2 linked regions of the Corallococcus caeni genome follow. The protein of the gene in region 1 binds, or shares a complex with, the protein of each later gene. Links are inferred from orthologs where the notes say so. Each region holds a gene or a part of one and is shown on either strand. Other genes may lie near its edges. The genes, in order: accB and accD.

Region 1 (16,671 bases):
GTGCCCGGTGGCCGGACGCGGCAGCAGCTTCGCCTGCGACAGCGTGCGCAGCGGCAGGAACACCTGCGCGTCCAGCGCGAGCACCGGGTGGCACAGCGTCTCCACGCGGCCGGACACCGTGGCGGTGATGTCGTCGAGCGTCACCTCCGCGCGCTCCACGTCCAGCAGCCCCTCGTCGGGGTCCAGCGCGCCGGTGAAGCCCAGCTGGCCCAGCGTCAGCTCGCCACCGCCCGCGCCCAGGCGCACCAGGCCGCGCCGCGCGCCGACCTCCAGCTCCATCACGCCCCAGTGCTCCACCCACCCCACGTCCAGGTTCTCCACCTCCACGCCGCGCCCGTCCGGCAGCGCGAGGCGCACCTCCGCGCCGGTGATGTCCAGGCGCCCCACGCCCACGCGCGTCAGCGGCGTGAGCGGGCACGTGCCGTCGGAGGAAGGCGGGCTGGACGCGGGCCGGGACAAATCCAACGCCACGCGCGGATGGCGCACGCGCACCTGGCCCAGCATGAGGCGGCGCGACAGGGGCGACAGGAAGCCCAGCGCCACCTCCGCCTCGTCCGCGGCGAACAGCGGCGTGTCCGTGCCGCGCGCGAACACCGACACGCCGTGCAGCACCACGCGCGAGCCCAGCGGATCCAGCTCACACCGGCCGATGCCCACGTCCACGCCCAGCAGGTCCGGCAGGTGCCTGCGCGCCACGGTGCAGGCCGCGTCCCAGGTGAACGGCTGGCGCAACAGCAGGATGCTCCCCGACACCACGAGGAGCACCCACAAGAGCGCCTTGCGCGCAGCACTGTTGCGGCTGGGGAGGGACAAGCCGCTAGAGCTTACCGAGTCCCTCGAGGTAGCGGTCGATCTCCGCCAGGTCGATTTTGGTGTTCGCCGTCCGGGGCAGCGACGTGGCGGGAGCGCTCGCCCGCTCGCCTGCCTGGGCAGCAGCCGAGCCGCCCTGGAGTCCCAGGTTCGTCCCGATGCGGTGCACCAGCTCCGCGCTGATGGTCTCCGAGCGCGCCAGGAACGCCTCGAAGAGGGCGTTGTCGCACAGGGTGTTGATGACGCGCGGGGTGCCGCCGGAGTGCTCGTGCACGGCGAGCAGCGCCTCCGGCGTGAAGGGCATGCGCGGGCAGCCGGCGAGCCGCAGCCGGTGCTTCACGTACGCCTCGGTGGACTCCGCCGTGAAGGGCTCCAGCTTGTAGCGGAGCGCCACGCGCTGGGCGAGCGGCGGGTCCAGCTTCAGGTTCTTCTCGATCTCCGGCAGGCCGAAGAAGACGAAGGAGATGAGCTTGCGCTCCGGCACTTCCAGGTTCAGCAGCCCCCGGAACTCCTCCATGATCTCCCGCGTCTCCAGCATCTGCGCCTCGTCGATGAGGACGACGGCCTTCTTGCCGGACTCGTAGATTTGCAGGAGGCGCTGGTAGAGCTGCGACAGGAGCGCCAGCTTCTCCTGCGCGGGGTTCTCCACGCCCAGTTGGAGCGCGATGCGGCGCAGGAGCCACTGGGCGGTGATGCCCGAGTGGATGATGACGAGCAGCGCGGCCTCGTACTCGGACTCCGGAAGCGAGTCGAGCATGCGCCGGGCGAGCGTCGTCTTCCCCGCGCCGATGTCGCCCACGAGGATGGACAGACCCTTCATGTAGCCCACGGCGTGCATCAGCCGGGTGAGGGCCTGCGAGTGCTGCGCGGAGTTGTAATAGAAGCGGCTCACCGGAGCGTTGGAGAACGGCTCCTGGGTGAGTTCGAAGAAATCGAGGTAGGTCGTCATCTCTCGCCGGGCCTCGTGGGGACGCGCTACACGTACCCTACTTTACGAGCCTTCGGCGCGCCCGCCGCTTGAACCGGTGCCGGCGTCGCGGGCCCCTTGCCAGCGCGGGGCAGCGGGTCCTCCTCGGGCGCGGTCAGCGCGGACAGCCGCGTCACCTGCGACCCCACGTCGCGGTACTTCGCGTCCATCGCGGCCACGCGCTGGAAGTGGAAGAGCGCCTTGCCCTGCTCGTTGAGCGCGTCGTAGGCGCTCGCCAGCTCGAAGCCCAGCGCCTTGGCCACCTCGCCCGTCGCGAGCACGTTGGAAAGGCCTTCCTTGAACACCTGCACGGACTCTTCCGGCTTGCCGCGCAGCGTGTGCAGCATGCCAATCATCGTCAGGCAGTCCAGCTCGCGCGGGGTGCCCATGCAGCCCTGGCGGGCCACCTCGAACTCGTGGACGGCGTCGTCCAGCAGGCCCATTTCCTTGTAGGCGATGCCCAGGTCGTAGTGCGTGTCCACGTCCTCGGGCTTCACCACCTTGGCCAGGCCCTTCTTGAACTCGGCGAAAACCTCGTCCACCGAGTACTGGAAGTCCTCGTCCGCCGGGGGCACCGCCGCCAGCGACTCACCGCCCAGGTCGTCCAGCTCACCGGCCAGCTGCGCCGCCAGGTCGAACGCGTCGCCACCACCGCCGCCGTCGTCGAGCGACGCCTCCGTCACCGGCTGCACGGAGGGCACGTGCACGGGCTCGGAGGGGGCCTCCTCCTCGGGGGCCGCGCCACCGCCGGCCTCCAGCTCCTCCAGCCGCGCCATCAGCTCCCCGGCGCGCACGTGGCCCGGGAACGCGATGGCCACCGTCTCCAGGATCTCGCGCGCCTCTTCCAGCAGGCCCTGGTCCAGGAAGAACGACGCCTCGTCGCACTCCTCGGAGGCAGGCTCCTCCTCGGGCTCGGGCTCCGGCGCATCCGCCAGGGCCTCGGGCTCCGGTTCAGGCTCCGGCGTGTCCTCGAGCGCCTCGGCCTGGGGCTCGTCGTAGGACAGCTCCTCCATCGGCGCGAGCACCATGTGCGCGGCGGTGGGCTCGTCGTCGTCCTCGTCGCCCAGCGACATGCCGCCCGTGTACGCGGGCTCTTCCGCGGGCGCGGCGAAGCTCTCGTCCAGGCCGGCGTCGTCCAGCGCGGAGGCGTCCAGGGGCGCGAGCCCCACGCGCGTGGGCGCGTCGTCGTCCTCGCCCAGCGACATGCCGGGGTCGACCAGCGCTTCGTCGTCGCCGTCGTCCAGCGTCGGCAGCTGGCGCGTGTCCGGCGCGGCCTCCTCCAGCAGCGCGCGCGACGGGGACAGGATGCGCGTGGGCGGAGCCTCCTCCTCGTCGCCCAGCGACATGCCGCCCGCGTCGTCCGCGAGCACCATGGGCTCATCCCCGCCCACGTCCGCGAACGAGTCCTCCGCGTACGCCAGCGCGTCGTCCGAAGCGACCAGCGGCTCGTCGTCCAGGCCGCCGGAAGCGTCTCCGCCCAGGCCCGGCTCGTCCGCGAGCACCAGCGAGTCCTCGTCGGACCCCATCACCAGGTCGTCCTGCGGCGGCAGGTCGTCGTAGACGGCGTTCTCGGCGGAGCTGATGGGCTCGCCCATCACCGCTTCCTCGCCGCTCAACGTGGTCTCCGCGACCTCGTCGTCGACGATCTCATCCGAGTCCGACCCGTGGCTCAGCGCCGCGAGCGCCAGCTCGTCGCCCTCCGGCTGCGCGAGCGCGTCCTCCGGCGGATCCGCGACGAGGACCTCGTCGTCGTTGGAGTCCACCAGGATGGCGTCCTCCTCCAGCGACTCCACGCCCGGCGTCGCCACCGGCGCCACGAAGCCCCCTTCCGCGCGGAGCACGGACAGGAAGGCGGGCACCTCGGGATGCGCCGGGTTCTCCTGGAGGATGGTCGCCAGGTACGGCTGCGCGCGCTGCACGTCCGCGCGGCGCGTGCACAGGCGCAGCACGTTGAGCAGCTGCTCCGACGCCTGCGCGCCGTTATTGGCCGCCACGTAGATGTGGTACGCCTTCTCGTGCGCGTCCAGGTTCTCCGGATCCACGGAGAAGACCTTGCGCAGGTGCTCCAGCGCTTTGTCGTGGAGCCCGTACTTCACGTAGACGTCCGTCTCCGTCAGCAGCTTGGCCAGCTGCTCGCGGCTCATCCCCGCGGGCGGAGGCGGCACCACGGCCGCGGGCGGCGCGGCGGGCGCGGGACGGGACGCAGGCGCCGCGGCGGCGGGAGCGCTCCATGCGGGCGCGGCCTCCTCGGCGTGGTGGTGCGCGGCGGGCGCGGGCTCCGGCTCGGGTTCCGCGACGGGGCCCCGGCGCGCGAGCAGGTCCGGGTCCTGCGGATCCAACAGCTCAATCTGCGTCCACACGCCGTCGGACTCGGCGGTGCGGCCGCGCTCCTGGTGGATCTTCGCGAGCTCCTTGTAGACGGACACCGTCTTGGAGACCTGGCCCAGCCCCTGGAACGCCTGGGCCAGGAGCGTCAGCGTCTCCACGTCGCGGCCATCCGCCTTGAAGCAGACCTGGAGCTTGGCGAGCGCGCGCTTCTGGTCGCCGCGCTGCAGGTACGACGCGGCCAGCTCCTTCGCGAGCGGGAGGTTGTCCGGCTCCAGCGCGGAGAGGCGCTCGGCGACGCGAAGCCAGTCATCCGCGCGGGCGTTGCGCTTGAGGTACTCCGCGGCGCGCTTGAACTCCTGCGCCGCTTCCTTCGTCATGTTCTCGCGCGCGTACAGCTCCGCGAGCTTGATCTTCGACGCCACGTTCTCCGGGTCGAGATCCACCATCTTCTTGAGGGTGTCGAGGCTCGACTTGGTGTCGCCCGCCTTGTCGTAGTGGTTGGCGACGATCTGGAAGTACGCCATCGCCTCCGACATCAACCCCAGCTGCTGGTGCAGCTCCGCCAGCTTGAGGTTCACCTCCAGCAGGTTCGGGTTGAGCTTGAGGACCTGCTTGTAGAGGGCGACGGCCTTGAGGAAGAAGCCGTCCGAGGAGTAGCTCTCCGCGACCTTGGTGAAGAAGTGCGCCGCCTGCGCGTTGTCGTTCTTCTTCTGGTACAGCTCCCCCATCTTCTGGAGGACCCGGATGTCCTTCGGGTCGACCTCCAGGACCTTCTGGTACTCCTTGATGGCTTTGTCGTACGCGCCCTTCGCGACCAGCTTCGCGGCGGCTTCGATGATCTTGTTCTTGTCCATCGAGCGTGCGCTTCCGACAGGCAGAAACCCCGAGGAACTTCGCGGGTTTCAGTCCTTCTCTGGGGGGGAGCGTCGGAGGCTAACGGAATCCTCCGACGCGGGTCAAGAAACAGCCTTCCATCCCCCGGGGCTGGATCACCCGCCTGGACGCTCGTCCGCCCGGCGGGTTTTCCACGTCCTTGCGGTGCGCGCTACGGCGTCTCTTCCACGGCCTTCTTGAGCCGGCGCGAACCCGTCTCGCTCGCCAGCAGGCGCTCCACGAAGCGGGTGTCGTAGTTGCCCTCCTGGAAGGACTCCTCCGCCAGTGCGGCCCGGTGGAACGGGATGTTCGTGCGGATGCCCTCCACCACGTACTCGGAGAGCGCGCGCTGCATGCGGCGGATGGCCGTCTCGCGGTCCTCCGCGTGCACGATGAGCTTCGACAGCAGGCTGTCGTAGTACGGCAGCACCGTGTAGTTCTCGTACGCGGCGGAGTCCACGCGCACGCCGTAGCCGCCCGGCACGCTGTAGCCGGTGATCTTTCCCGGCCACGGCGCGAACGTGACGGGGTCCTCCGCGTTCACGCGGCACTCGATGGCGTGCCCGCGGATCTGCACGTCCTCCTGCTTGAAGCGCAGGGGGTGCCCGTAGGCCATGCGGATCTGCTCACGGACCAGGTCCACGCCCATGACCAGCTCCGTCACGGGGTGCTCCACCTGGATGCGCGTGTTCATCTCCATGAAGTAGAACTCGCCGCGCTCGTCGAGCAGGTACTCGATGGTGCCCACGTTGTTGTAGCGCAGCTTCTTCATCGCGGCGACGGACACCTCGCCCATGCGCTGGCGCAGCTCCGGCGTCAGCGCGGGGGACGGGCTCTCCTCGATGAGCTTCTGGTGCCGCCGCTGCACGGAGCACTCACGCTCGTTGAGGTGGATGATGTTCCCGTGCTCGTCCGCGACGATTTGAATCTCGATGTGGCGCGGCTTCTCCACGTACCGCTCGATGTAGAGGTCGCCGTTGTTGAAACTGGCCAGGGCCTCCGCCTGCGCGGTGGAGAACGCCTGCGCGAGCACACCCGGCTCGCGGACGATCTTCATGCCCTTGCCGCCGCCGCCCGCCGCCGCCTTCAGGATGACCGGGAAACCGATCTCCTTCGCGAACGCCTCCGCCTCGCGCGGATCCTTCACCACGCCAGGGCTGCCCGGGAGCAGCGGCATGCCGGCCTCGCGGGCCGCGGCGCGCGCGCGCACCTTGTTGCCCATCAGCCGCAGCATCTCCGGACGCGGGCCAATGAAGCGGATCTTGCAGTTCTCGCAGACCTCCGCGAACTCGGCGTTCTCCGACAGGAAGCCGTAGCCCGGGTGGATGGCGTCCGCGCGGGTGATCTCCGCCGCGGAGAGCAGCTGCGGCACGTTGAGGTAGCTCTCCTTGGACGGAGGCGGCCCGATGCAGACGGCCTCGTCCGCGAAGCGCACGTGCAGCGCGTGGGCGTCGGCGGTGGAGTGCACCGCCACGGTGGCGATGCCCAGTTCACGGCATGCGCGGATGACCCGCAGGGCAATCTCCCCGCGGTTGGCGACCAGGACCTTCTTGAACACGGCCGTGCTCCTTCGCGAGGGCCTTGAGGCGCGTCCCGCCCGGAACTGGGCCGGACGCGCCTGACAAAGTGAGACTCAGGCCGGCTCGATGCGGAACAGCGCCTGGCCGAACTCCACCGGGCGACCGTTCTCCACGAGGACCTCGGCGACGCGGCCGGAGACCTCGGACTCGATTTCGTTCATCAACTTCATCGCTTCCACGATGCAGAGCACCTGGCCCTTGCGCACCACCGTGCCCACGTCCACGAACGGGGGCTGGTCCGGCGCGGGGGTCCGGTAGAACGTCCCCACAAAGGGGCTGGTCACCAGGTGGCCCGGCTTCTCCGCGGGCTTCTCCGGCGCCGGCGCGGCGGCGGGGGCCGCGGCAGGGGCCGCACGAGGCGCGGCCGGAGCGGCGTAGTCCACCGGCGGCGACACCGTCACCCCGGGGCCCGACGGCGCCGTGTGGTGGACGATGGTCGTCTCCGGCGCGTGACCGCGGCGGATGTAGAGCTTCTCCGGACCCCGCGTCCACACCAGCCGGGTGACGTCGGAGGCCTCCAGGATTTCGACAATCTGCCGGAGGGCGTCCACGTCCAGGGACGTGGTGCCCGCATCCCGCCCGGAAGCCGCGCCCGAGGACTCGGCCGGCCGGGTTGCCTTGCGCTTCGTTGCCATTCAGACCCCTCCGGGTCGCCAGGTGAAGGGAAGACGCCCTAGCCCGCGGTCGCCACGCGGGTGAGGTACTTGCCACCTTCACGCGTGTCGATCTTCAGCACGTCACCCTCGTTGATGAACAGGGGCACGTTGACGGTGAAGCCGGTCTCCAGCGTCGCGGGCTTCATCGCGCCGGACACGGTGTCGCCGCGCACGCCGGGGTCGCACTTGACGACCTTGAGGTCCACGGAGTTCGGCAGACCGACGGAGATGGCCTTGCCGTTCCAGTAGAGGACCTCCACCGGGGTGTTTTCCTTCAGGAAGTTCTTCGCCTCGCCCAGCACCTTCTCCGTGATGAAGGTCTGCTCGAAGGTCTTCTTCTCCATGAAGTAGTACTCGTCGCCGGACGAGTAGAGGTACTCCATGTCCTTCTGCTCGATGTCGGGGACGCCCACCTTGTCACCGGACTTCATGGTGGGCTCCAGCATGCGACCGCTGAGCAGGCTGCGAATCTTGGTCCGCACGAAGGCGGAGCCCTTGCCCGGCTTGACGTGCTGGAAGTACTCGATCACGAACGGTTCGCCGTCGATCTCGATCTTCAAACCATTGCGAAATTCAGAGGTGTCGACAAAACCGGCCATGGGGACCGACTCCTTCAGCCTGACCAGACTGACGTAAAGACGAAAGCCCGGGGTGTCTAGCCCATGCCCTGTTTCCTGCAAAGGGGAAAGCGGCGGCACGCTGCGTCGCCGGGCAGGCCCGACAAGCCCCTGCCCGAGCGGACGTGCGTGACTACAACTCCGCCTTCACCTGCGGCGCGGTGACGCGCAGGACATAGCGCCCCTTGCCGAAATTCCCGTCCGCGCGCAGGGCCAGCACCAGGAAGTACTCCGGCGTCAGCAGGCGCATCACGGTGAGGACCTTCTCGCTGTTGACGGACACCTCGGTGACGGTGCCCGTCTTCAGCGACTCGGCCGCGTTCTTCAGCTGCGTGAGCAGGTTGGCGTACTCCACCCAGGTACCGGAGACGTCCAGCTCCGTGGCCTCGTCCTTCTGGAACGTGTCCACGGAGATGCCGTCGAAGCCCATCACGCTGCACGCGAGGGCCCCGTCCACCTGGTTCACCACCGCTTCAAGGTGCGTGCGAAAAGACATGGTTCTCCCAGGGCCGGGGGGCGTGGGCCCGGTTCAGACGCACTCGGGGTAGTTGCCGTCCTGGCCACCCGTCGAGTTGCACGGGATGACGGGCTGGATGACCTGCCCCGGGGTGCAGGCCGGGATGGGGCGGGTCGCCGAGTAGGCGTCGATGGCGTAGACGACCTCGTTCGTCTCGAAGCTCTTGCCGCCCGAAGCGAACTTGCCGGCGAACTGGACGGTGACGCGCACCTGGACCGTCCCTCCCGACGCGACCGCCTGCGACAGGGCCTGCGCGGCCTCCGTCGTGAGCAGGTCGGCCACGAGCGTGTTGCCCTCGGAGGCGGGAGCCAGCCCCGCCGTGTAGGGCACCTCTCCGTCGGGGATGGAGAGGCTCGGCGTCGACTCGTAGGACAGCTTGAGCGTGTCGACGATGGCGGTGCCGGCCCCACCGGAAGTGCTGTCCGGCTCCAGGGGGACGTCTCCGACTTCGATGGGCGTGGAGGCGTAGCTGTTGTTCACCACGAACGCCAGGAGGTAGCGGTCCCCGTACGCGAGGTTGAGCGAACCGCTCGCGAGCCCGGCGCTGTCTGCGGCGACAACACAGGCCGCGTTGGGCAGCTTGGTCTGGAGGATCTGGACGACGGGTGCACTCTCTGAGCACGAGCAGAGCCCGAGCGACAGGGCCGCCGCGATGAAGAAGGGCTTCATTGGAATGGTCTCTCCCAATCAGGGCGCGATGCCATTAGAGGCTCTGCGCGATGGTCTGCCGGTTGAGGATGCGGGGCGTGATGAAGATGAGCAGCTCCTGCCGCTCGTCCGTGTCGTTGGTGTTCCGGAAAAAGAAGCCGAGCACGGGGATCTTCGACAGGAAGGGCACCGAGTTGGTCCGGGTGCTGCCCCGGCGCACGTAGATGCCGCCGATGACCGTCGTGTCGCCGTCCTTCACCAGGACCTGGGTGTTGGCCTCCTTGCGCTGGATGGAGGGCTGGCCGTTGGCGCCGGTGTTGGACGGGTCCGGCTGGTTGTTCTGCGCCGCGATGGACATGAGGATGCTGCCGTCCTGGGTGATGTGCGGCGTGACTTCCAGCGACAGGCGCGCTTCCACGAAGGTCGTGTTCACGCCGCCGGCCGACGTCTGGCTGAACGGGATGGACAGACCCTGGCTGATGCGGGCCGTGTTGTTGTCCAGCGTGGTGACCTTGGGCGAGGAGATGGTCTTCACGGTGCCCTCCGTCTCCGCCGCGGACAGGCGCAGGTTGAGCTGCACGGCGCCGCCCGCGGAGCCGAAGGCGAAGCCCATGGCGCCACCGAGGCCCTCACCCACCGCCGCCGGCAGGTTCACCGCGAAGTTGGGCTGGGTGGGGACACCCGGCGCCGCGCCGCCCGCGCCGCCCGTGACGCCGACGGTGCTGGGGAAGATGAGGCCGGTGGGGTTGCCCGTCGCGGTGGACAGGCGCGTCTGGCCGCCCCACTGCACGCCCAGGTTGCGGCTGAAGGTGGTGCTCGCCTCCACGATGCGGCTCTCGATGAGGACCTGCGGCGTCTGCGTGTCCAGGCTGCGCACCAGGGCGCGCGCCTTCTCCGTGTTGGAGCGGATGTCCTTGATGATGAGCACGTTGGTGCGCGTGTCCACCGTCACCGAGCCGCGGTCGCTGAGCACGTCCTTCACGCGCGACGACATCTCACCGGCCACCGCGTAGTTCACAGGCACCAGGCTGACCAGCAGGTCCTCCTGCTGCTGCAGCGACTTCTTGCGCTCCTGGCGCAGCCGCGCCTCCTCTTCCAGGGTCTTCAGCGGCGCGATGCGGATGATGTTGCCCACCTGCTCCTGGCCCAGCTGCTTGGTGCGCAGGATGAGGTCCAGCGCCTGGTCCCAGGGCACGTTGCGCAGGCGGATGGTCACGCGGCCACCGACGTCGTCGGCCACCACGATGTTGCGCTTGGAGATCTCCGCGATGACGCGCAGCAGGTTCTGGATGTCGATGTCCTTGAACTCGAAGGACACGCGCTTGCCGCGGTAGCGGGCCTGCTGGGGCGCGCCCTCCGCCGCGTACGCCGGGGCCTCCGCCGTGAAGCCGGCGGTGCGCTGGGTGACGGCGACCTCCTCCGTCTTCACGCCCTGCACGTCCAGCCGCCAGCTCAGGCTGTTGGCGCCCTGGGTGACGTTCTCCTCGATGGCGCCGTCCGCGGCGACCACCAGGCGCACCTTGCGGCCCTCACCGGGGACGCTGAAGGCGCTGATCATCTTCACCGGCGTGTCCAGCGCGCTGGTATCCAGGCTGCGCTCCAGCTTCTTGGGCAGGCGCGCGTTCTCCAGCGTCAGCACCGCGCTGCGCGGATCCGGGCGGTCCACCTTCCACGCCGTCGCGCCGGACAGCTTCAGCTGCACGCGGCCGCCCGAGGGGCTCTCGTCGAAGGACAGGTCCTTGACCTCCACCACCGCCGGCTGCGGCGCGGCCTGCGCCACGGCGGGCTGCGGCTTCGCGGCTTCCTGCACGGGCTGCGGGCGCAGGGGCTCGGTCTCCGCCACCGCGTCGCGGGGCTGGGACGGCTTGGGCTTGCGCGCCACCGCGCTTCCCAGCACCACCTCCAGGCCGCGCTCGGCGCGGTCCACGCGGTACGCGGGCATGTCGCCCTTGGCCACGAGCACCAAGCGGACCTTGTCCTCGTGGGCGCCCACGCGCACGTCCTTGAGCAGGTTGCCCTTCACCTTGGGCGCCTTCGCGCTCAGGCCCACGCCGTACACGTCCACGGCCAGGCGAGGCGGATCCACCAGCTCCAGGACCTCGTAGCGGGCGATGTCGCCGTCGGCGGCGACGCGCAGCGCCTCGCCGTTCATGGACAGCTGGGTGATGCGCTGGGCCGGGTGGGCCACCTCGCGCTCATCCGCCTCCGTGGCGACGACGTTCTCACGGCCCGGCGCCTGCGACGGCGCGGACTTGGAGGAGGTCCCCTCCTCCGGCACCACCGCCACCATGGCCTCCACCGGCGCGGGCGCGGCCGCCGGAGCGGGCGCGGCCTTCACCGGCGCGGCGGCGACCGCCTGGGCGGCGGCGGCCTTCGGCGCGGCGGGCTCCGCCGGCTTCACCTCCGCGGGAGCCTGGGCGGTCGCGGCGGCGGGGGCCACCGGCGAACCGTCCACGGAGATGACCACGCGGTTGCCCTCCGCGCGGACGTCGTACTGGGAGGCCTGGTCGAGCGCCACCAGCACGCGGCCCACGCTGGCGCGCGCGTCGGAGAACTGGGCGGCCACCACGCCGGACACCGGACCGGTGCCGTCATGGTGCCCCTTGATGCCGGTGGCGTCCGCGGACGACAGGTCCACCACCAGCCGCTCCGGCCCACTGAGCCGGAAGACGGTGAAGGTGGGCGGCCGGGTCCCGGTCACCACGACCTGGGCACCGGCTCCCGTCCGGGACACCTGCAGGTCCCGCAGCGTATTGAGATCCGCGCCGTACACCTTGGCGCTTGCCAGGACGACCGCCCATGCGGCCGCCATGATCCACTTGCCCCTCGTCACAGCGCTCTGCTCGAGCATGCGTCCCCTCAACAAGTTGGAAGCGGGCGACGACTGCCCGCGGGCGCGCCGTGGGGCGCTACTCCCAGTTCTTGCCCGTCATCAGGTTGTATGCGGGGTCCTTCACGCCATCCGCCTTGAGCTGGAGACTCACCGGGTTGCTGATGAGCTCGCCCTTGGCACCCGTGAAGACCTCGGTGACGGTGACCGAGTCCCTTAGAATCTGTGTCACCTTGCCGCCCTGGCGCCCCACGCGGGTGTTGCGCCGGACGATGTGGCCGCGACCCAGGGGGTCCTCGACCATCGCCAGCGGGCTGGAATCCCCCGTGACGACCGCCACCAGCTTGAGCTGGTCGAGGTCGAACACGCACAGGGGTTCGTTGCAGGCTCGCTCCGGTGCGTCACGCGCCACCGGCCCGAGCTCTTCCAGCGGACTGCGGAACGGATCCCGCTTGCCCACCGGACTGTAGGTGTAGACGAACGCTGGCGCCGCCGACGCCTCGGTCTTCTCTTCCACCGGGGCCGGCGCGGGGGCGGCGGCCTGGGGGGGAGCAGGTGGCGGAGCTGGTGGCGTGTCCTCACAAGCGGACAGGGTCAGCGCCATCACCGCAGCGGTCATCGTGGACTTGAACGTCTTCATCCGCGTCATCCCTTGTCGCCCCAGTTGCCAGGCGGATCAAGTTTCTAGTTGCTCTTCGTCTCGATGAACCGGAACGTCGTCGCCAGGAAGCTGCTCTGGAGGACCACCTTCTCGTTCTTCAGGGTCGCGTTATCGAGCTTGATGTTGTTGACGTTGACGATGCGGCGCATGTTCGCCATCTCCTGAAGGAACATGGCGATCTCGTGGTAGTTGCCGCTCACCGTCATCTTGATGGGGATGCGCGCGAAGAACTCGCTGCCCTCGACGTACTCCTTGTCGGGCTCCACGCGGGAGATCTCCAGGCCGGACTTCTTGCCGATGTCGTTGATCTGCGCGAGCAGCTCTTCCATGTCGCGCCGCTCGGGCAGCTCCGTGAGGGCCTCCGCCAGCTTCTGCTCGAGCACGTCCATCTCACGACGGCGCTCGTTGAGGTTCTGGGCGATCTCGCTCTTCTCCGCGAGCTCCAGGTCCAGCGTCCGGCGCTCGGACTGGCGGCGGGCGATGTCCTCTTCCGTGGGCTGGATGAAGGAGAAGAAGTTGCCCACGGTCAGCAGGACGACGAGGGCCGCGAGCCCGCCGAACTTCGCCGCGGGAGGGGCCTTCGCGAGTTGATCCAGGTATTTTTCCATGACAGGGGTCCTTCGCCGCCAATCAGATGGCGTAGTTGGCGGTGAGGGTGAGCTTGAACTCGACGTAGGACGCGGCGCCGGCCGTGCTGGGCCGGGTCTGCACGGCGTTGGTCAGTTCGATGTTCCCGAAGAAGGGCTTGATGTCGCCGGAGGAGAACTCCTCCACGTTGGCGGTCTCCGTGTTGAAGAGCTCCACGCGCGCCGTCTTGCTGGCGCCGCGGCCCTGATCCACCAGGCGCCCCATGCCCTTGGGCGTCCACACCATGCCGCCCAGGCCACGCATCAGCTCGGCGACCTCGTCATGGCTGACGGCGGAGCCGTTGATGGTGACGCTGTTGGAGGCCTCCACGAAGTCCTTGAGCCAGACCTTCTTGGGCATGGCGGAGGACAGCGCGTCCAGCATGCGGACCGGCCCGTTGCGGCCCTTGCGCAGCGTGTCCAGCACCGCGAGCTTCTTCTCCACCTCCGCCTTGCGGGCGTTGATGTTGGTCACCTCGCCGATGACCTTCTCCAGCTCCGCGATCTTCGCGCGCGTCTGGGCGATGCCCTGGTTGGCCCGCTGCAGCTCGCCGTCGCGGTCCGCGTACCAGAAGTAGTTGCCCACCACCGCGGCGATCAGGACCGCGGCGTAGAGGGCCAGCACCTGCCGGCCCATCTCCCGCTTCTTCACCGCCCGGACGGGCAGCAGGTTGATTCGGATCATCATGTGCGTTCAGTTCCTCAAGGTCAGAGCGGTATCAGCCCAGCTTGTCGCCCGGGCGCCGGAGCGCCAGTCCCACTGCCACCGCGGCCATGGGCGCCACGTCCATGATGAACGCGGGGTCGAACTTGCGGTTGTCCACTTCAATCTTCCGGAACGGGTTGAGGATCTCCACCGGCACGCCGGTCCGCGCCTCGATGGTCTTGAACAGGGCGGGGATCTTCGCGGTGCCGCCGGAGAGGTAGACCTTGGTGAAGTTCGAGTCCGCGGCGGTGCCCGCGTAGAAGTCCAGCGAGCGCTGGATTTCGCCGGCCACCTGCTCCGCCACGCTGGAGAGGACGCGCTCCACGTCCTGGGGAACGACGGCGTCCGCGTCCGCGCGGTTGCCGCCGATCTTCAGCGCCTCCGCCTCCTCGTAGGAGACGTTGAGCTGCTTCTGGATCTCTTCGGTGAACTGGTTGCCGCCGATGGTCACGTCACGGGTGAAGACGGTGACGCCGTTGGCGATGATGTTGATGTTCACCACGGAGGCGCCGGCGTTGATGAGGACGACGGTCTCCTTGTCCGGCAGCTCGTAGTTCGTGGAGAACATGTTCTGGACGGCGAACGCGTCCACGTCCACCACCACCGGCGCGAGGCCCGCCTCGGAGACCACGGTGGTGTAGTCGTTGATCATGTCCTTCTTCGCGGCCACCAGCAGCACGTCCATCTGACCGGTGGCGTCGTTGCCGCCGCCGTCGAGGATCTGCGTGTCGATGTTCACGTCCTTCACGTCGAAGGGGATGTACTGCTCCGCCTCCCACTGGATGCTCTCCTCGAGCTCTTCCTGGCTCATGCGGGGCATCTGGATCTTCTTGATGATGACCGAGTGGCCGGACACGCCGATGGCGACGTCCTTGCCCTTGACCTTCAGTTCGGACATCAGCTCCTGGACCGCCTGGACGATGGCCGTGGAGTTCATCAGCGCGCCGTCCACGATGGCTTCCGGGGGCAGTGGCTTCATTCCGAAGCTCTGGAGCGCGTAGCCGACTTCGCCGCGCTTGCGCTGCTCCTTGAGCATGATCATCTTGATCGACGTCGACCCGATATCCAGCCCGAGTGCCAGTTTGCCCTTCGCCATGCGTAACTCCATCGGAGAGGGGGCCAGCGTAGCACCGGCTTGATACCCCTCCTAAAAAGTGCGTGGCGCCCGGCCGCCCTGCGGACGGGAGAGCGCCGTGAAAGCCAACCACGACCGCGCCCCCGACCCACCTTCGCGGAGGCCCGATTTTCCGGCCCCGGACGCGTTCCGTCAAATGGCGCCGGAGGATTCCTGCCGGAGGATTCTTGAAAGGTCGGCGGCCGGGCCGCTCCCCTGCCCTCAGGTCCGGGTGCCTTCCGCGTCCGGATCGATGCCGTACTCCTTGATCTTGTAGAGGAGCGCCCGGTGGCTGATGTCCAGCACCTCCGCCGCCCGGGTGCGGTTGCCCTTCGTGCGCCGCAGCGCCGCCCGGATGTAGGACTCCTCCAGCTCCCGGATGGCGCGCTTGAGCGACAGGTCGGCTGCGGCCTGTAGCGGCGCGGCCGTCCCGGCCGGAGCGGGTGCGGAAGCCGCCCACAGCTTCTCCGGCAGGCTGCCAGGCGCGACGTGGGTGCCCTCCGCGAGCAGCACCGCGCGCTCCATGGCGTTCTCCAGCTCGCGCACGTTGCCCGGCCAGCCGTAGGCCGTCATCAGCGCCTCCGCTTCCGGGGTGAAGCCCTCCACCGGTGGATCCCGGTTGAGCTCGCGGTTGAAGCGGTGGAGGAAGGCGCGGGCGAGCAGCGGGATGTCCTCGCGACGCTCGCGCAGGGGCGGCAGGGTGAGGTTCACGACGTTGAGGCGGTAGTAGAGGTCCTCGCGGAAGTCGCCCTTCTCCACCAGCTTGCCCAGGTCGCGCAGCGTGGCGGCCACGACGCGCACGTCCACGCGCTCCACGCGGCTTTCGCCCACCGGCCTGATTTCACCCTCCTGCAGCACGCGCAGGAGCTTCACCTGCGCGCCCAGGGGCAGCTCGCCCACCTCGTCGAGGAAGAGCGTGCCGCCGTCGGCCTCCGCGAACAGGCCCCGGCGGGCGGTGCGCGCGTCGGTGAAGGCGCCCTTCGCGTGGCCGAACAGCTCGCTCTCCAGCAGGCCGTGGGGGATGGCGCCGCAGTTGACGGCGACGAAGGGCATGGCGGCGCGGCGGCTCTGGCCGTGCAGCTCGCGCGCGATGAGCTCCTTGCCGGTGCCGCTCTCCCCGGAGATGAGCACCGTGGTGTCCACGGGCGCGACGCGCGCGAGCTGCTTGAGCACCGCCTGGAGCGCGGCGCTCTGCCCCAGGATGTGGCCCCCGGACGCGCCGGGCAGCTGCGCCTCGTGCAGCCGGCGGTTCTCGCGCACCAGCCGCTCGCGCTCCTCCGCCTTGCGCAGGACGAGGACGATCTCCTCCGGCTTGAAGGGCTTCTGGACGTAGTCGTAGGCGCCCGCCTGCACCGCCTCCAGCGCCTGCTCCTGGGAGCCGTACGCGCTCATCACCACCACGGTGAGGCCGGGCTGCTCCGCGAGCGCGGCCTTGAGCACCGACAGCCCGTCGCGCTTCGGCATGCGCACGTCCGTCAGCAGGACGTCGTAGGCGCGGGCGGACAGCTCGCGCAGGGCCTCGTCTCCGTCGGCGACGGCGCGCACGTCGTAGCCCTTGTCGGTCAGCACCAGGGTGAGGATGTGGCGGATGGACGGCTCGTCGTCGGCGACGAGGACGGTGCGGAAGAGGGGCATGGGGTGCCCCCCATCATACGCCGGTCCGCCGCCGTCAGGCCGCTGGCAGGGACAGCCGGAAGCACGCGCCGCCGCCCGCGTCGTCGCGCGCGTCCAGCCGGCC
Region 2 (9,117 bases), 1.2 Mb from region 1 along the record:
CCCCCCGGCGTCCAGGTAGGGGACCGAGCGCAGCGCGCGGTGCTGCTTCGTGAAGGGCATCAGCCGGTCCAGGTGCGCGTCGATGCGCTCGGCCAGCACCTTGAGGTGCTCCTCGCCCTCGTCGCGCGCGGTGGCCGGGACGAAGGCGCCCGCGCACACCACGCGCACGCCCTCCACGTCCTTGCCCCCCGTGCCCGCGGAGGTGCGCGCAGGGTGCTGCTGCACGAGCAGCGGGCCCAGCTCCGCGTCCTGGGTGTCCACCAGCACCAGCTCGCCCATGCCGCGCGGGAGCGCCGCCTCCGGCACCACCCAGTTCACGCTGAAGAGCAGCGACTTGATGTTGGATTGATCCAGGTGCTCCAGCAGGCCGCGGTTGTGCTTCTTGTCCGTGACCAGCCGGCGCAGCGCCCCGGAGTCCGTGGCCGTCACCAGGCACGACGCGCGGTAGAGCGTGTCCGAGCGCACCAGCTTCACGCCGGAGAACTTGCTGCCGTCGAACGCCAGCTCCTCCACGATGAAGCCCGCCGGGTTGTCGCGGCCCAGCACGTCGCCGCCCAGCTCCGTCAGCCGCCGGGTGAGCACGTCGCGCAGGGCGTCCATGCCGCCGGGGTAGGTGGACGGCGCGGTGAGCACCTGGGACAGGGCCCGTGTCTGCGCCAGGGGCGCGGAGGGCTTCTCCAGGTGGACCAGGAAGGGCAGCAGGCCGCGCACCAGCGACAGCGCGGGGTCCTCGCCTGCCAGCCTCGGCGCGGCCTCCAGGGCCGGGTGGTCCTTGATCAGCCCCTTGAGCTTCCAGCCGTCGAAGAAGCCGTCGGGCGGCAGCTGGGGGCCTTCCTTGAAGAAGGCGTCGGTGGCCTCGTGCTGCGCGGCGCTGCCGGTGAGCGCGCCCTGGATGCCCTCGCCGGCCTCGCCGAACTCGCGCGTCAGCTCCGCGCGGCGGCGGGCGGCGTCCCCGGGCAGGTCCACCCGGTTCCTGGGCAGCACGAGCTGGAGCTCCGGGGCGTGGGGGCGCAGCGCGCGGCCGATGGCGGTGGACAGCCCCAGCTCGTTGAGGGCCTCCTCCACCGCGGGCATCGCCTTGAGGGGCGGCGCGACGAAGGGGGCGTAGGGCAGCACGAAGCCGTCGTGCTCGTAGCCGGGCCCCATGCCGTCGTGCTCCACCAGCAACACGCGGTGGTTGCGCTTCGCCAGGAGCGCGGCGGCGAGCGCGCCTCCGACCTGGCTGCCCAGCACGATGACGTCGTACACGTGCCGGGACGGGCCCGAGGGGAGCTTGAGTTTGGCGGCGGACGTCGACATGGCCGCCGAACACTACACAACGTCACCGCGTCTGGCGCCCTTTTGGCGCCCGGGTTTCCGGGAGGCCGGACCCGGGGTGGGGCGGGTGGTCCCCTCAGACCCTGGAGCTGAACAGGCGCGCGAGCAGCTCCGGAGGCAGCGTGTCGAAGTCCGGGGCAGTGTAGTGGGCCCCCGCCTTCTTCAGCGCCTCCGCGGTCGTGGTGGTGGTGATGCCCACGGTGATCATTCCAGCGGCGCGCGCGGACAGCACGCCGTTGATGGCGTCCTCGAAGGCCAGGCACGACTCCGGGGGAACGTTCAGCGCCCGGGCCGCCGCGAGGAAGATGTCCGGCGCGGGCTTGCCGCGCGTCACCTGTTCGGCGCCGACGATGCTGGCGAAGAATGGCCGCACGGAGAGCCCGTCCAGCACCAGCTCGCGGTTGCCCTGCGGCGCGGCGGTGGCCACGGCCATGGGAAGGCGCGCGTCGCGCAGCCGTTGCAGGAAGCCCTCCGCGCCCCGGTGCAGCGTCAGGTAGGGCCGATAGATGGCGCGGTAGTGGGACTCCTTCTCCTCGGCGAGCGCGTCCAGCTCCGCGACGGAGAGGTTGCGGCCCAGCAGCTGCGGGAGGATCTCCTCGTTCTTCTTGCCCGCGAACTCGCTCTGGAAGCGTTCCGCCGTCAGGCCTTCCAGCCCGAGCTTCCGGGCGAGCGACACCCAGGCGCGGTTGTGGAAGTCCATGTTGTCGACGAGCGTGCCATCCATGTCGAAGACGGCGGCGAGCAGGGGGGCGGCTGCGGGAGTCATGTTCTTCCCAATACCGATTCTGGCCGCCATGTCACCCCCGAATCTCACGTGCGAGCCCCTTCCGGGCTGATATCCCCCACGGCATGAGCGAGGACGTGCTGCTGGAGACGCGGGGCGCCGTGGGCCTGGTCACCCTTAACCGACCGAAGGCGCTCAACGCGCTCTCGCTGGAGATGTGCCGGGCGCTGCATCCCCGGCTGGATGCATGGGCGGCGGATCCGTCCGTGAAGGCGGTGGTGATCCGCGGTGCGGGAGGCAAGGCGTTCTGCGCGGGAGGGGACGTGCGCGCGGTGGCTGCTTCGGTCGCACGGCCGGATGCGGGCACGCCGCTGTCGCGCGAGTTCTTCCTCGCGGAGTACGCGCTCAACCACCGGATCCACCACTTCCCGAAGCCGTTCATCGCGCTGGTGGACGGCATCTGCATGGGCGGCGGGCTGGGGCTGTCCGTGCACGGGGCCTTCCGGGCGGTGACGGAGAAGCTGTTGCTCGCGATGCCGGAGACGGCCATCGGCATCTTCCCGGACGTGGGCGGCGGCTGGTTCCTGCCGCGCTTCCCCGGCGAGACGGGGACGTACCTGGGGCTCACCGGCGCGCGGTGTGACGCGGCGGATGCGCTGTGGCTGGGCTACGCGACGCACCGGGTGGAGTCCTCGCGGCTGGAGGACGTGCTGGACGCGCTGGTGGCCGCGGACTGGAGCGGGCCGGGGCGCGACGTGGCGGCGCGCGTGCTCCAGGGCTTCCATCAGGAGCCGGGCCCTTCGGGGCTCGCGGCGCGGGCGGACGTCATCGCGCGGTGCTTCCAGGGGAGCCGCGTGGAGGACATCCTCGTTGCGCTGGAGCGCGAGGGGACGGCGTGGGCGGAGGAGACCCGCGCGACGCTGCTGCGCATGTCGCCCACGAGCCTCCGGGTGACGCTGCGGCAGCTGCGCATCGGACGCGGCCAGGACTACGACGCGACGGCGCGCATGGAGTACCGGTTGAGCCAGGCGCTGACCGCGCGGCCGGACTTCAAGGAGGGGATCCGCGCGGTCCTGGTGGACAAGGATCAGAAGCCGCGCTGGAGCCCGGCCACGCTCGCGGAGGTGACGGACGCGGAGGTGGAGGCCTGCTTCGCGCCCCGGCCGGGAGACGAGCTGGAGCTGCCCGCGCTGGGCTGATCCGCGAACGCAGTGATGGCGCCGCGACTGCCCGGCTCGCGGCCGATGTGTCCTTCGAGTCGGGGACGGCAGTGGCCCGCGCGAGGGGGCTACAGGTCCTCGTCGCTCACGACGGTGCGCCCGTCCGCGCGCAGGAGCGCGGTGGTGATGCCTTCACCGGGGCGCAGCACGCCGGTCTCGTAGACGCGCTGGCTGCCGCACGAGGGACTCTTCTCCTTCAGCAGCGCCACCGTGACGTCGAACCGCCGCGCGGCGTCCAGGGCCAGCCTGGCGCCCTCCTGGAACGCGGCGGTGCGGTCCTCGCGCGTCTCCCGCGTGAGGGCCCGCGCCTGGCCAGCCCACACGTCCACGCCCGTGCCACCCGCGAGGTCCACGGGAGGCCGCGGAATGCCCAGGCCCGCTGCGGCCTCCGGACAGATGGGGATGACCGCCTTGCCCTCCAGCGCCGCGAGCACGCGCTCTGAACGCTGCGAGCGTCCGTCGTAGCGGCACGCCTCGCCCAGCAGGCACGCGCTGACCAGCACCGTGGGGGCTTCGCGCAGGGCCGCCCGTCGAGCCTCCTGGGCCACGGCATCGCTCCCGGAAGACGGAGCGTGCTCCGACAGGCCCTCCACCTTCGTCACTTCGGGGCACCCGGGCTGCGCAGGGCGCCGGCGTCTCCCGTCACCCGCGCATCCACCCGGGTGCGCGTCCCGTCCAGCGTCACCGCGCCCGTCACCGCCAGCCGCACGGCCAGCGGATACAGCCGGTGCTCCTCCGCGAGGATGCGCGCGCTGAGGCTCGCCTCGTCATCCTCCGACAGCACGGGCACCGCGGCCTGCGCGATGATGGGGCCCGTGTCCGTGCCCGCGTCCACGTAGTGCACCGTGCAGCCGGCCACCTTCACGCCGCGCTCCAGCGCCTGCTTCTGCGCATGCAGGCCCGGGAACGCGGGCAGCAGGGAAGGGTGGATGTTCAGCACGCGTCCCGGGAAGCGCTTGAGGAAGTCCGCGCTCACCAGCCGCATGAAGCCCGCCAGACACACCCACTCCACGCCCGCGTCGGCCAGCACGCCGAGCACCGCCGCCTCGAAGTCCGCCTTCGACCCGAAGCCCTTGTGGTCCACCACCTCCGCGCGCACGCCCGCCTTCCGGGCGCGCTCCAGCGCGAACGCCGTGGGCACGTTGGACAGCACGCACGCCACCTCGGCCGGGTAGTCCGCCTGCCCGGCCGCGTCGAGCAGCGCCTGCAGGTTGCTCCCGCCGCCGCTGACGAGCACCCCCAGCCGCGCCCGCCGCGCGCTCATGGGTCGATGACCGCCGTGGCCTCGCCCTGGCCCGCTTCCACCCGGCCCACCTCGGACGCCTCCACACCCCGGGCGCGCAGGACCTCCAGCGCCTTCGCCACGTCCTCCTTCGCCACCACGACGATGAGGCCCAGGCCCATGTTGAACGTGCTGAACATCTCGTCGCGCGCGACGCCGCCCGTCTTCGCGATGAGGTCGAAGATGGCCGGCTTCTTCCACGAGGACTCGGTCAGCACCGCGCGCGTCCCGTCCGGCAGGCAGCGGGGCAGGTTGCCCGGGATGCCGCTGCCGGTGATGTGCGCCATGCCCTTCACCTTCACGGCCTGGCACAGCGCGAGCGCGTCCTTCACGTAGATGCGCGTGGGCTCCAGGAGCGCGTCCCCCAGCGGCCGGTCCAGCCCCGGCGGCGTCATGTCCAGGGGCAGCTTCGCGTCGTCCAGCAGCACCTTGCGCGCCAGCGAGTAGCCGTTGCTGTGCAGGCCCGACGACGTGAGGCCGATGAGCGCGTCCCCCGGCTTCACCGTCTTGCCGTCGATGATGGCCGAGCGCTCCACCACGCCCACGCAGAAGCCCGCGACGTCGTACTCGCCCCGCGCGTAGAAGCCCGGCATCTCCGCCGTCTCCCCGCCCAGGAGCGCGCACCCCGCCTGCTCGCAGCCCAGCGCGATGCCCTTGACCACCTCCGCCGCGGCGTCCACCTCCAGCTTCCCCGTGGCGAAGTAGTCCAGGAAGAACAGCGGCTCCGCGCCACAGGTGAGGATGTCGTTCACCGACATGGCGACCAGGTCGACGCCCACCGTGTCGTGGCGACCCGCCAGGAAGGCCACCTTCAACTTGGTGCCCACCCCGTCGGTGCCCGCCACCAGCACCGGCGCCTGGTACTTGCCGGGCGGCAGTGCGAACAGGCCGCCGAACCCGCCCACCCCGGCCAACACCTCGGGGCGCGTGGTGCGCGCGGCATGGGGCTTGATCTTCTCGACGAACGCGTCGCCGGCCTCGATGTCTACTCCGGACTGCTTGTAGGTCGTTCCCACGGGCCGGCCTTGTACCCCTCCCGGAGGCCCCTGTCTCGGGCCTCGGCGAGCACCTGTCGGGTTTGCGGCGGCACGCAGCCCTCGGGCGCCCGCACGATATCGGTCTGGGATATTTGACCGGTGGGATGGGGGCTGATTGACTCGCGGGCCAGATGGGCGCCGAGGAAACCCTCTTTCAACGTTTTGGCAAGGAGTTCCCCAAGGGCACCGAGCTCTTCCGCGAGGGAGAGATCGGCAAGGAGATGTTCGTCATCCAGTCCGGGAAGATCGCCATCTCCAAGCGCGTGCGCGACGTGGAGAAGGTGCTCGCGGTGCTGGGCCCGGGCGAATTCTTCGGCGAGATGGCCATCATCTCCAACAAGCCCCGGAACGCCTCCGCCGTGGTGCATGACGACGCGAAGCTGCTCGTCATCGACCCCAAGACCTTCGAGGCGATGATCCGCGGCAACGCGGAGATCGCCGTGCGGATGATCAAGAAGCTGGCCGAGCGCCTCTCCGAGGCGGACGCCCAGATTGAGAACCTGCTCCACGGCGACCCCGCCAGCCGCGTCGTGCACCAGATCCTCCAGGCCTGCCAGACGCGCGGCCGGCCGCTGGAGGAGGGCGTGGAGGTGGACTTCGCCGTGCGGGAGATGCCCCGGCAGATCGGCGTGGGCGAGCCCGCCGTGCGCAGCATGCTGGAGCGCCTGGAGCGCGCGGGCCTCATCGAGCGCAGCGGTGACAGGCTCACCGTGTATGACACGGCCCGGCTGCATGACTTCCTCAACTACCTCGAGATGAAGTGGAAGTTCGGAGACCTCTAGCGTGAAGCTGCAAGTCCTCGGGTGCCACGGCGGCGAGCTTCCCACGTGCAGGAGCACCTGCTTCCTCGTGGACGACGTGCTCGCGCTCGACGCGGGCGCACTCACCGGGACGCTCTCGCTGGAGCAGCTGTGCAAGGTGGACGACGTGCTCGTCGGCCACAGCCACTTCGACCACGTGAAGGACCTGCCGCTGCTCGCCGACCTCGTCATCGGCCGGCGCGACAGGCCCGTCACCATCCATGCCTCCCGCGAGTGCGCCAAGGCGCTGCGCGAGAACATGTTCAACAACTCGCTGTGGCCGGACTTCACGCGCATCCCCACGCGCCACAAGCCCGTCCTGGCCATCAAGACCTTCCGCGCCGGCAGCACCTTCCAGGTGGGCCCCTACACCGTGAAGAGCGTGCCGGTGAGCCACCCCGTGGAGTCGTGCGCCTTCATCATCAGCGACGGCAAGTCGTCGCTCGCCATGAGCGGCGACACCGGCCCCACGGACAAGCTGTGGAAGGCGCTCAACGCCACGAAGAACCTGAAGGCGCTGCTGCTGGAGGCCAGCTTCCCCAACAGCCTCCAGGCCCTGGCGGACATCTCCGGCCACCTGACGCCCGCCACCGTGGGCTCGGAGCTGCGCAAGTTCGACCGCAACGGCGCCCAGGTGATGCTCTACCACCTGAAGCCCGCGTTCGTGACCCAGCTCAAGAAGGAGCTGGCCCCGCTGCCCGTGAACGTCCTGGAGCTGGGGGAGACGTTCCAGTTCTAGGGGCGGTCGTGCCGCGGCGCGCCGTACGGGGGTATTGACGGCCCGCGGCCGCCGGATTAACCCCCGGGCCTCATGGCCTGGTTCTCCAAGAAGCCCCGCATCGCCGTCGACTCCGAGCCCGCCGCCGAGCCCCAGCCCTCCCGCATGCAGGGCCTCTGGGCCAAGTGCGAGCAGTGCGACGAAATCATCTACCGCCAGGAGCTCGAGAAGAACTGGATGGTGTGCATGCACTGCGAGCACCATCACGCCTGGACGGCTCGCGCGCGCCTCGCGGCCACGCTGGATCCGGACTCCTTCGAGGAGTTCGACAAGGAGCTGGAGCCCCAGGACCCGCTCGGCTTCACCGACTCCAAGAAGTACAAGGACCGGCTGAAGTCCACGCGCAAGAACCTGGAGGAGAACGACGCGTTCATCTCCGGCGTGGGCCGCATCGAGGGCCACCCCGTCTCCGTGGGCTGCTTCGTCTTCGAGTTCATGGGCGGCTCCATGGGCTCCGTGGTGGGTGAGAAGGTCACGCGCGTGTTCGAGCGCGCCTTCGAGCTCAAGTGCCCCGCGGTGGTGTTCTCCGCCTCCGGCGGCGCGCGCATGCAGGAGGGCATCTTCTCCCTGATGCAGATGGCGAAGACGTCCGCGGCGATTGCCCGCTTCCGCACCAGCGGCAAGCCGTACATCTCCGTGATGCTCAACCCCACGACGGGCGGCGTGGCCGCGTCCTTCTCCTGGCTGGGCGACATCATCCTCGCGGAGCCCAAGGCCCTCATCGGCTTCGCCGGCCCGCGCGTCATCGAGCAGACCATCCGCCAGAAGCTGCCGGAGGGCTTCCAGCGCTCGGAGTTCCTGCTGGACCACGGGATGATCGACGCCATCGTCCACCGCAAGGAGCTGCGCGGGAAGCTGGGCCAGCTGATGGGCATGCTGGGGTAGGGCGGCGGGCCTCCCACCCATGGACGCCCCACGGACTCCGGAAGAAGCCCTGCGCTTCTTCCAGGCGCTCAACCCCTCCGGCATCAAGCTGGGGCTGGAGCGGGTGAGGGACGCGCTCGCCTCGCTGGACCACCCCGAGCGCGACTACCCGGCGCTGCACGTCGCCGGCACCAACGGCAAGGGCAGCACCTGCGCCTTCGTGGCGCGTGCGCTGGAGGCCGCCGGCCACCGCGTGGGGCTCTACACGTCCCCCCACCTGGTGCGCGTCAACGAGCGGATCCGCGTCTGTGGCGAGGACATCCCGGACGACGTCTTCGGGCAGCGCATCCTGGAGGTGCTGGAGCGCTATCCGTCCGCGCTGACGGAGCCGATGACGTACTTCGAGTTCGGCACCGTGGTCGCGCTCTGGCACTTCTCCCGCGAGCGCGTGGACGTGGCCGTGCTGGAGACGGGGCTGGGCGGCCGGCTGGACGCCACCACCGCCGCGAACCCCGTCGTGACGTGCGTCACCCCCGTGTCCTTCGACCACATGGAGTACCTGGGCCACACGCTCCGGGAGATTGCTGGGGAGAAGGCCGGCATCTTCAAGGCGGGCGTGCCGGTGGTGCTCTCGAAGCAGGAGCCGGAGGCCCTGGACTCGCTCGTGCGCCGCGCGGAGCAACTGGGCGTGCCCGTGCGGCTGGAGGGCCGCGACTTCGGCATCGTCCCGGGGTCCAATGACACGCTGTCATATCGGGGCGCTGACTGGTCGCTCGACGGCATCACGCTCGCGCTGCGCGGTCCGTATCAACGGCAGAACGCGGCGGTGGCCCTGGCCTGCCTGGAGGCCCTTCAGGCCCGGGGCGTGGCGGTGACACCGGAGGCCGCGCGCGAGGGCCTGGCCACCGCGCGCTGGCCGGGGCGGCTGGAGGAGCTGGCGCGGGGCCCGACGGTGGTGGTGGATGGCGCACACAACCCGGCGGGCGTGGCGGTGCTGCTGGAGGCCCTGCGCGCCCTCTACGCGGGCAGGCCGCTGCACCTCGTCTTCGGGGTGGTGGCGGACAAGGACCGGGGGCCGATGATGCGGGCCCTGTT

Evidence for each region.
Region 2: the proteins of accB (region 1) and accD are in contact, whole or in part, in a solved structure (PDB 8UXZ), measured with the Escherichia coli proteins. The link is inferred for Corallococcus caeni from one-to-one orthologs.

Annotation. Positions count from the first base shown.
Region 1 is NZ_BTTW01000001.1:1,549,870-1,566,540, forward strand. What follows is about bases 5,403-8,105. They hold accB (acetyl-CoA carboxylase biotin carboxyl carrier protein), read right to left. Parts: upstream 7,194-8,105; coding sequence 6,612-7,193; downstream 5,403-6,611. Other genes in these bases: accC (acetyl-CoA carboxylase biotin carboxylase subunit), read right to left, coding at 5,403-6,536; efp (elongation factor P), read right to left, coding at 7,232-7,813; AABA78_RS06240 (roadblock/LC7 domain-containing protein), read right to left, coding at 7,965-8,105. Outside these bases: AABA78_RS06210 (translocation/assembly module TamB domain-containing protein), read right to left, coding at 1-813; AABA78_RS06215 (ExeA family protein), read right to left, coding at 818-1,759; type IV pili formation protein SgmX, read right to left, coding at 1,786-4,959; more of accC, read right to left, coding at 5,151-5,402; more of AABA78_RS06240, read right to left, coding at 8,106-8,327; AABA78_RS06245 (hypothetical protein), read right to left, coding at 8,361-9,017; AABA78_RS06250 (type IV pilus secretin PilQ), read right to left, coding at 9,052-11,847; AABA78_RS06255 (pilus assembly protein PilP), read right to left, coding at 11,906-12,466; AABA78_RS06260 (type IV pilus inner membrane component PilO), read right to left, coding at 12,511-13,095; AABA78_RS06265 (PilN domain-containing protein), read right to left, coding at 13,118-13,801; type IV pilus assembly protein PilM, read right to left, coding at 13,833-14,915; AABA78_RS06275 (sigma-54-dependent transcriptional regulator), read right to left, coding at 15,156-16,568; AABA78_RS06280 (sensor histidine kinase), read right to left, coding at 16,603-16,671. UniProt on the Escherichia coli protein: This protein is a component of the acetyl coenzyme A carboxylase complex; first, biotin carboxylase catalyzes the carboxylation of the carrier protein and then the transcarboxylase transfers the carboxyl group to form malonyl-CoA.
Region 2 is NZ_BTTW01000001.1:388,269-397,385, reverse strand. Bases 6,314-9,117 are described here. They hold accD (acetyl-CoA carboxylase, carboxyltransferase subunit beta), read left to right. Parts: upstream 6,314-7,191; coding sequence 7,192-8,043; downstream 8,044-9,117. Other genes in these bases: AABA78_RS01615 (bifunctional folylpolyglutamate synthase/dihydrofolate synthase), read left to right, coding at 8,063-9,117; AABA78_RS01625 (MBL fold metallo-hydrolase), read left to right, coding at 6,364-7,119; AABA78_RS01630 (Crp/Fnr family transcriptional regulator), read left to right, coding at 6,314-6,362. Also shown: AABA78_RS01660 (NAD(P)-binding protein), read right to left, coding at 1-1,299; AABA78_RS01655 (HAD family hydrolase), read right to left, coding at 1,394-2,083; AABA78_RS01650 (enoyl-CoA hydratase/isomerase family protein), read left to right, coding at 2,167-3,240; AABA78_RS01645 (2-thiouracil desulfurase family protein), read right to left, coding at 3,330-3,863; purN (phosphoribosylglycinamide formyltransferase), read right to left, coding at 3,860-4,525; purM (phosphoribosylformylglycinamidine cyclo-ligase), read right to left, coding at 4,522-5,559; more of AABA78_RS01630, read left to right, coding at 5,712-6,313.